3 regions of the Pseudoalteromonas sp. APC 3358 genome follow, and region 1 is predicted to be linked to each of the others. Evidence: predicted binding sites of a transcription regulator. Region 1 holds the regulator's gene; each other region holds the start of a gene.

The links. Region 1 encodes ArgR, which controls arginine synthesis, uptake and breakdown. Its sites were predicted from a motif close to ANTGAATANNTATTCANT; they were not measured.
Region 2: QL995_RS10775 (OadG family transporter subunit) is a predicted target of ArgR. The motif match lies at 1,941-1,958, and genes of this name have one in related genera.
Region 3: gltB (glutamate synthase large subunit) is a predicted target of ArgR. The motif match lies at 1,587-1,604, and genes of this name have one in related genera.

What each region holds. Positions count from the first base shown of each region.
Region 1 covers NZ_JASDCE010000005.1:183,551-186,840, reverse strand. Annotated here, with positions in the region: gene ispB (octaprenyl diphosphate synthase) at 1-164, shown strand, start outside; gene mdh (malate dehydrogenase) at 251-1,183, opposite strand; gene argR (transcriptional regulator ArgR) at 1,409-1,876, shown strand; gene QL995_RS09985 (Dyp-type peroxidase) at 1,884-2,783, opposite strand; gene QL995_RS09980 (ABC transporter ATP-binding protein) at 2,832-3,290, opposite strand, start outside.
Region 2 covers NZ_JASDCE010000005.1:349,895-353,184, forward strand. Annotated here, with positions in the region: gene QL995_RS10750 (aspartate kinase) at 1-127, shown strand, start outside; gene csrA (carbon storage regulator CsrA) at 219-410, shown strand; gene QL995_RS10760 (YcxB family protein) at 461-928, opposite strand; gene QL995_RS10765 (hypothetical protein) at 1,061-1,252, opposite strand; gene QL995_RS10770 (DUF1328 family protein) at 1,311-1,484, opposite strand; gene QL995_RS10775 (OadG family transporter subunit) at 2,004-2,246, shown strand; gene oadA (sodium-extruding oxaloacetate decarboxylase subunit alpha) at 2,258-3,290, shown strand, end outside.
Region 3 covers NZ_JASDCE010000004.1:252,978-256,267, forward strand. Annotated here, with positions in the region: gene gltB (glutamate synthase large subunit) at 1-1,485, opposite strand, end outside; gene QL995_RS08410 (efflux RND transporter periplasmic adaptor subunit) at 2,184-3,290, shown strand, end outside.

The sequences.
Region 1 (3,290 bases):
AAATTTTATCGGCACTAAAGCAAACTAATGCGCTTGAATTTACAATGCAAAAAGCAGAGCTTGAAGCTGACAAAGCTATTGCGTGTTTAGACTTTTTAGCTGAGTCTGACTATAAGCAAGCACTCATAAGCCTTGCTCGTATTGCGGTTGACCGCGACCACTAGTTTTAACTAGTTACACAGTGTGAAATTAATTCTGAGCAATAAAAAAGCCTGCAAATACAGGCTTTTTTGTTATTCTACTTTGGCTATTACGCCATGAAATCAACACCTTCTTTGATGTCTTTTTTCAGTGTTTCAAGCATGTCATTTTTTGCTTTTGTTTCAAATGCGCTTAGTTCGCCGTAAGAAAGAATTTCTTCTACGCCGTTTTTACCTAAACGTACTGGATGTGCAAAGTACTCTGCATCGCCATTTTCAACAGCAACGTAAGCGTAATCTACAACTTCCTCACCTTGTAGGCCTTTAACTAAAGACATACAAAAACGAGCTGCAGCAGCACCCATAGATAGCGTAGCTGAACCACCGCCTGCTTTAGCATTTACAACTTCAGTACCCGCATTTTGGATACGTGGAGTAAGTGCAGCAACTTCTTCATCTGTGAAAGAAACACCTTCAACTTGAGAAAGTAGAGGAAGAATAGTTGTGCCTGAGTGACCACCAATTACTGGTACTTTAACAGTTGCTACGTCTACGCCTTTAAGTTCAGCAACAAATGCTTCTGAACGAATAACGTCAAGCGTAGTAATACCGAATACGCGTTTAGCGTCGTAAGTACCTGCTTTTTTGAATACTTCAGCAACGATTGGAACTGTGCCATTTACTGGGTTAGTAATAATACCTACTAACGCTTTAGGACAGCTAGCAACAATGCCTTCTGCTAAAGTTTTGATGATACCAGCATTTACATTAAATAAATCAGCACGATCCATACCTGGTTTACGTGGCATACCCGCTGGGATAAGAACGATGTCAGAGCCTTCAAGCGCTTTGTTTAATTCGTCTGCGCCAAAGCCTGCTACTTTAACATCTGTTGGGATGTGAGAAAGGTCAACCGCAACACCTGGTACTACTGGTGCAACATCATAAAGTGATAATTCAGAGCCAGCTGGTAAGCCTGTTTTTAATAATAAAGACAACGCTTGGCCGATACCGCCTGCAGCACCTAATACAGCAACTTTCATTGGAATTCTCCGTAATTTGAGGTAGGAAACATTTGTGGCTCTTAAGATAATGAAATTAGCGACTAAAAACAAATTTATCCTGTCTATTTCAAGTATATTTTCGACCATAGTCGTAAACTTTTGTGATTTAACGCATCAAACTGGCAAGTTAACTAAACAACTGCTGCATAATTATTCATTTTTGTGTAGAATTTGCGGCATAAATAACAAAAACGAATAAAGACTATGCAACCACAAGATAAACAAGAAGCACTGGTAAAAGCATTTAAATCACTATTAAAAGAAGAAAATTTTGGCTCTCAAGGCGAAATAGTTGATGCATTAAAAGATCAAGGCTTTGACAATATAAGCCAAAGTAAAGTATCGCGCATGCTAAGTAAATTTGGTGCTGTACGCACACGTAACGCCAAACAAGAAATGGTTTACTGCTTACCTGCTGAAATGGGTGTACCTACGGCTAAAAGTCCATTACGCCAATTAGTAATCGACATTATGCACAACGAAATGATGATCATTATTCGTACCAGTCCAGGCGCCGCTCAGCTTATCGCTCGTTTATTAGATTCATTAGGTAAAGCAGATGGCGTACTAGGAACAATTGCAGGCGACGATACTATTTTTATCGCTCCTGCTAAAATATCTGAAATAGATGTAACACTTGAACGTGTTCGCATTTTATTTGATACGGTTTAATAGCAAACTAAATTTGTTTTAAAAACCCGACTGAAGGCGCGAAAAAAGCAGAACCCATATCGGCTTGAGTAAAATCAAGCCAGTGGTCGTAACAATCTCCTTCCCCTAAACGACTATTAAGTACTTTTTCAAATGCGGTGCCCGTACAAGAGCATGTAATTGATAACATTCCCTGCTCATACACATCGCCATAAGGCATGCTCTGATTTAATAATAGCGGTTGTCCGTCTTCGTCTTTTAGCTCACTTCGCGAAGCATGGCTGGTTTCAATCGCAGGGGTAATTAGCGTGTTATCAAGGCGCGTACGTCCCATTATTTGTTCTTGCTCGCTCAATGATAAGTGCTGCCACATAGTTAAATCATGCTTATAACGCTGTACATGAATATAACTCCCCTGATCTTCAAAATTGCCAGGGTTACTAATTAAAGCCGTAGCGCGCTTTTTTCTTCCATGTGCGGTGTCGCCACCATAAATAAAACCATTAAAATCACGACCATCTAAAAAGCGAAAATTACGAATTTGCTCCACCAGCTCAACATCGGGGGCAAATAGTTTTAAAATTTGCAGCGCAAATAAATGGTTAACGTCTTCACGGTCAGAGCGAATTTGCACAAATAAATCGCACGGTTGTACGCTCATTTGATGATCGCTATGGTTTATATTAGGAAAGCTCTGTAATTCGCTTGGGATGTATTCAGGGAGGATATGCGGCCAATATTGCGCACCAATAGCAACCATACAAGAAAGCATTGATTCTGAAAATTGATCGCTAAATTCTTCTTCAATAGCGCTTACTTGTTTTAACTTTGCGCGAAGTGATTCATCTTGACCATCAAACACATTAAAAAATAAGTGCAAACCGTGTAAGTTTGCTTCAGCACAAATCCCTGATTGCGCTTGCGCCATTGTTATTCCTTAGTTTTATAGATAAAAACACAGCGAATAACAAATTAATTACGATTCGAAAAAATTCACCGTGTGAGGTTTTATTTTTATTATAACCTGCTCATTATTTTCAAATGACTGGCCATATTGTGCAGCAACTTCAATTTCTTGTTCATCAATAACAAGTGAATAAACATACGCCGAACCAATAAAGCGACGACTTATGATTGTAGCTCGCTTGCTGAGTTTGTCACTTTGGTTATCTGCCACTAATTCTATTTGATGAGGGCGCACATATATAAGCCCTACGCTTACGTTTTGCTTACTCTCAACATAGGACTCGACTAAACCAAATGGTGTTTTGTATTCAGTTGCTGTTAATACTTCTGCGCTCAAGTATATGCCTTGACCCAGAAACTCTGCAACCTCCTTTGAACATGGAGCTGCAAAAAGCTGCTCAGGCGTGCCTTGTTGCTCAATTTTACCGCGATGCATAATGGCAAGTGTATCTGAAAAGGCAAACGCCTC
Region 2 (3,290 bases), 170 kb from region 1:
GCAGGAAAATATTAATGTGGTTTTAGTCTCGACTTCTGAGATCAAAATTTCAGTTTTAATAGATGAAAAGTACCTAGAGTTGGCAGTTCGTGCATTACACAAAGCATTTTTAACAGAAAATGGATAGATTGAGAGTTTTTACTTACTTTTCAGTCTAATTTTCATTAGTATGTTTAAGCGGAATCTTATAATTTTTATTGGAACATGGGAGCAAGAGAATGCTAATACTAACTCGTAGAGTAGGTGAAACCCTAATGATTGGTGACGAAGTAACAGTTACTGTTCTAGGTGTTAAAGGAAATCAAGTTCGAATCGGTGTTAATGCACCAAAAGACGTATCAGTGCATCGTGAAGAGATTTACATGCGCATACAAGCTGAAAAGTCGAACCCTAATCCGGGCAATGCTTAATCAACACGTATACGTAGTTGAGTAATTAACTCAACTAGTCAAAAAGCCACTCACTGAGTGGCTTTTTTGTTTATAAAAGCGAGTGTTTCTGGGGTTAGTATTTGTTTTGAAATGTATTGCATGCCGCTTTTATTTTTAATAATAATACCTTGCTGAGTATCTATTACTTCGCTTATGTCTTGCCAAGTTAGCTGAAAGCTTTTGTAATGATTAGCCGATTTAATGCCTTCTTCATCAAAGGTAAGTGTTACCTCTGAGCCTGACGCTCTGCTGAGCATTTGTCTGGTTACCCACCAAGGTCTGCGATAGTAAAAAGCGACGCACTCTAGTACACCTAGCATGATCATAAACGATCCTAAGTAATGATCGTTTAAAACATAAATGCCAAATAAACCAAGCGCAACGAGGAGTACAAGTAAAAAGTACTTAGGTTTGGCGCGCTTACTGTAGGGGAGTGACTCATCAAAGCACTCGTAAAAGTAAGGTTTATCTAGTGTGTAGGTTGTTGTAAATGCCATATTGCCTTGCTTTAAATATCGTTTTTTTTATTTTAGCAAGCTAACCGCTAAATGAGCAGCTTTATAGTCAGTGATTTTATTACAGGCACAAAAAAACGGCCCTAAGGCCGTTTTTTAGCGATACAAGAAGAATTAACAGTTAGTTTCTTCAGCGTTTACGCCTTCTTTAACATTTTCACATGCATCTTCTACTTTGTTTTGCACGTCAGTTACTGCTTCGTCAATACGCTCGCCTGCATCTTCTGCATGGTTATCTTCACAACCCATGATGAAAAAACTTGCGAATAGACCGATTAATGCTGCTTTAACAGTTGTTGATTTCATAGTGTAATTCCTTGTAAGTATTAATTAAATTTTAGTGTTTGTTAGTTGAATGCTTTATCTACCTGGGTGATTTACCACGTAGTGCACCTGAAACTAATGAGATCACTAAAAGTACTAAAAATATAAAAAATATAATTTTTGCTATACCAGCTGCGGCACCTGCGATGCCACCAAAACCTAACACTGCAGCGATTAAAGCAATAACTAAAAATGTAATTGTCCAGCGTAACATTGTTTTCTCCTTGGTTATCAAATTTGCTCACAATAACTAATGCCAGTTATATGCCAAAGTTTATTTTTGTTTTATATCAGATGGTTATGGTTTTTAACTGTGTTTTTAGTTATTAGTTAGTTAGTAATTTTTACGCTTTGTTATGTAAGTTATTCACACTGTTACAAGTTACCGGTAAATATTCACTAAAAACAATGTTTTTGGTAAGACCAATTAACAATTGATGTGTGTTTTTGTACTTATTATAAAATTTGGCGGTTATTTTTATTAAGTTGAATAGTTAATTAACAACTTCCATATAACTATTAGCTATAGTCGTTATTTTCTGTATGTATTGTAGGGCGCATGATTGCTGGGTTATGGCATGTAAATTTGTTGAGTGTTATGTTGTTTATAGTTTAATTGGTTTTACCAATTTACAAGATGTAGACAAAGCGACTAGTTTTGTTATTATCCAGTGAATAAATATTTAATTAAATCGATTTTTTATTTTCGATATGGGTTTCAAGGGGGAGAAAAATGGATATAGGTGCTCTACTCACAACGGCTGGTAGCTTAATGCTAACTGGTATGGTTGGGGTGTTTGTATTTCTGTCGATATTAATTGGTGCAGTAACGCTTATGTCTAATTTGGTGACGCGCTATAGCGAACCAGAGGCATCACCAGCTAAATCACCGTCTTTTAAATCTCAAGGTGTGCCTAATGAGCACATCGCTGCTATTAGTGCTGCCATTGCTCAGTACAAATCAAATAATAAATAAGGGGCACACACATGGCTAAATTAAAATTAACAGAATTGGTATTACGCGATGCGCACCAATCATTGCTCGCAACACGTATGCGCCTAGACGATATGCTACCTATTGCTAGCAAGCTAGATGATGCAGGTTATTGGTCTATTGAATCGTGGGGCGGTGCTACATTTGATTCGTGTATTCGTTATTTAGGCGAAGATCCTTGGGAGCGTATTCGTGCGCTTAAAAAAGCGATGCCTAATACTAAACAGCAAATGCTATTACGCGGTCAAAACCTATTAGGCTACCGCCATTACGCTGATGATGTAGTTGAAAAATTTGTAGAACGCGCACATAAAAATGGCGTTGACGTATTTCGTATTTTCGATGCAATGAACGATGTACGTAACCTAGAAACAGCGATTAAAGCGGCTATAAAAGTAGGCGCGCATGCTCAAGGTACTATTTCGTACACGGTAAGTCCTGTTCATACGCTTGATATGTGGCTGACTCTGGCTAAGCAATTAGAAGATTTAGGCTGTCACTCAATTTGTATTAAAGACATGGCGGGTTTATTAAAGCCGTACGATGCTGAAAAATTAATTAAAGCACTTAAAGAAACCGTATCGGTTCCTATTGCTATGCAGTGCCACGCTACAACAGGTTTAAGTACTGCGACTTATCAAAAAGCGATTGATGCAGGCATTGATATGCTTGATACCGCTATTTCATCAATGAGTATGACTTACGGACACACCGCAACTGAAACTATTGTATCGATAGTTGAAGGAACTGAGCGCGATACCGACCTTGATTTAAACCACCTAGAAGAAATTGCTGCTTACTTTAGAGATGTACGTAAAAAATATGCGGCATTTGAAGGTAGCTTAAAAGGGGTTGATGGTCGTATTTTACTCGCTCAAGTACCTGGTGGCATGCTTACAAACATGGAAAACCAACTTAAAGAGCAAGGCGCGGCAGATAAGCTTAATGAAGTTTTGCTTGAGATCCCACGCGTACGTGAAGATCTTGGTTTTTTACCTTTAGTAACACCCACGTCGCAAATTGTAG
Region 3 (3,290 bases), on a different contig from region 1:
AAGCACTGCAAATGGCGTGTCATCACCCATTGAGCCGGTTGCTTCTTGGCCGTTTTCACCCATTACACGAATAACACTATCAAGTTCTTCGTTGGTATAACCAAACATTTTTTGATATTTAGCTAGCGTTTCGTCATCAAATGAGCGATTACCCGCGTCTTGTTCAGTAAGCTCTTCAAATGGAACTAAACGTTTAACGTTCTCTTCAAGCCATGACTTGTAAGGATGGCGAGACTTTAAATCTTGATCGATTTCATCTGAGTGCCAAATTTTGCCAAGCTTAGTATCAATAACTAATAATTCACCTGGACCAACACGGCCTTTTTCAACTACTTCATCGGCAGTGTAATCCCAAATACCCACTTCTGATGCAAGCGTAATAAAGCCATCTTGTGTAATTACATAGCGCGCTGGGCGAAGTCCATTACGGTCAAGGTTACAAGCCGCAAAACGACCATCCGACATAACAATACCTGCCGGGCCATCCCATGGTTCCATATGCATAGAGTTAAAGTCGTAAAATGCACGTAAATCGTCGTCCATTGCACGGTTTTTCTGCCATGCAGGTGGTACGAGCATACGCATAGCGCGGAATAAATCCATGCCACCAGCTAAAAATAGCTCAAGCATATTATCTAGGCTTGATGAATCAGAGCCGGTTTCGTTTACAAACGGCGCTGCGCTTTGTAAATCAGGAATAAGCGGTGACGCAAACTTATATGAACGTGCGCGTGCCCACTGGCGGTTACCTTCAATAGTATTAATTTCACCATTGTGTGCTAAATAGCGGAAAGGTTGAGCTAAAGGCCAACGCGGCTGAGTATTAGTAGAGAAGCGCTGATGGAAAACACAAATCGCACTCGTCATACGAATATCAGCTAAATCTAGGTAAAAATTTGGTAAATCTGCAGGCATCATTAAGCCTTTATAGATAGTTACCAAACCAGATAGACTTGCGATATAGAAAGCTTCGTCATCAACAATGCGCTTCTCAGCGCGGCGGCGTGCTACATATAAGCGACGCTCTAAGTCTTTAGAACGCCAACCTTCTGGCGCGCTAACAAAAATTTGTTCAAAACCTGGTAATTGCTGTACAGCAATAGGACCCAACATAGATGGGTCAGTTGGCACAACGCGCCAACCTAAAATATTTAACGTTTCTTTTTCTAATTCTTCGCTAAGTATTTGTTTTGCAGCTTGCGCTAAAACAGGGTCTGAATTTAAAAATATCATACCCACTGCGTAGTTTTTGCCTAAGTGCCAGTTATGTTCACTAGCAATAGCACGGAAAAAGCTATCTGGTTTTTGTAATAATAAACCACAGCCATCACCTGTTTTACCATCGGCAGATATACCACCACGGTGCTGCATGCGATCAAGCCCCGTAATAGCAGTACGAATAAGCCTATGACTAGCTTGACCATTAACTTGGGCTATTAAGCCAAAGCCACAATTTTCTTTTTCTAACTTTGAGTCGTATAACATAGACCCCTCCCCTTGCTGCACTGTTAGCGTGGATGAACTGCTCGACGATTTGCTAACAGACGGACAAAACTAGCCTCTATCTTAAATAGAGTCAATAGCACTTTGAATACATATTCACATTCTTGAATATTTCTCACTTCATAGCAAGATTTCTTTTTATCATTATTTTTAACATTTAGCGTTATTTTAACCACTATTTTTTCATGACACTGGTGTCAAGTTTAACATATTGTAAAAAACACGAGCCTTCATCGTGACAGCTTACGTAAACGTAAAGGCAACCGAAAGTGAATAAGTATTCAGCGCTAGAGGGGCTATTCAGTTAACATTTAGATAGTTTTATGCTATTTCATTACTTTAATGGCTTAACATCCCCGATTATTGCTGCTCATTAGTATAGTTATGAAAGTTCATGTCATTTTTTGTACGTTAATAGTGAATTTTTATTTAAAACTATGTCCGATGCGGACACATAAACTGTCCGCGGACATAAATTTCAATAACAAAAAAATAAAATTACTTAAATATCAATAAGATAATAGTTGGCATATTAATCGTATAGCTTTATATATAATCGCTAATTGGAATTACTATGTTTACTCTAAGCTTATTTTTACTCTCTCCTATTGCCGCTATTTGCACAGCAGCTTTATTACTGCTGTGCGAAAAATACATAAAAGCAATTTAGGGGAAATTAAATGATTAAAGATACCAGCGCACAAGACGTACAGGTAAAGGCACCTATAAGCTATAAAAAATACGCGATGATCACTGCGATTGTTTTCATTGTGGTCTCTGCAATTGCTTATATTTTTTTAACTAACCATAGCGCTAAAAGCTCTATTAGCCGCTCAAAAGTACAGATTGCAAAAGTACATGTTAAAGCGCTCATTCGAGACATTGCCGCCAGTGGTAAAATTGTTGCTGCTAATGCCCCTAAAATCTACAGTCCAGAACGGGGATTTATAGATTTAAAAGTAAAGGCCGGCGATACAGTAAAGCAAGGCAACACACTTGCCCTGCTGCAAAGCCCTGAGTTAACTAATGAATTAAAGCAACAGGAGTCTGTACTTAAAAGACTTGAAGGCGAACAGCAAAGGCAGCATTTGCAAGCAAGACGCCAAACACTCACCTTAAATAAAACACTCGATATGGCACAAGTCGAGCTTAACGCCGCTGAGCGCGAAAATCGTCGCGCACAGTTATCAATACAAAAGCACTTAATTAGCCAAATTGATCTAGAAAAAGCAGTTGATGATTTATCCCGAGCTAAGCTCTCCTATAAGCATGCGCAGCAAGAGGTATTGCTTGCCAAAGACACGCTCACTTTTGAACTACAAGCTGCTAAAAGTGATGTGACCCGCCAACAACTTATTGTTGATGACTTAATCCGAAAAGTAAGCAACCTATCTATTAAAGCTACCGTTACAGGGATCGTGGGTAACCTATTAGTGCAACAAAAAGCCGCAGTGACGCAAAGCCAACCTCTTATGACTCTCGTCGACTTAAGTAATTTTGAAGCCGAACTCCAAGTTCCTGAAAGTTACGCAAACGAATTAGGGCTCGGTATGGAAGTAGAGCTTAAGTTAGGCAATGAAACAGTGATGGGGAATTTATCCGCCATATCACCAGAAGTTAATAATCGTGAAGTAACAGCACGCGTCCGGTTTAAAGGTGTTACTAACAACATTCGTCAGAACCAACGCTTAACTGCACGTATTTTACTCGACAACCGAGAAGGTGTAATGCAAGTAAAGCGTGGTGCATTTATGCAGCAAGGCGGAATTATAGCTTATAAAGTCGAT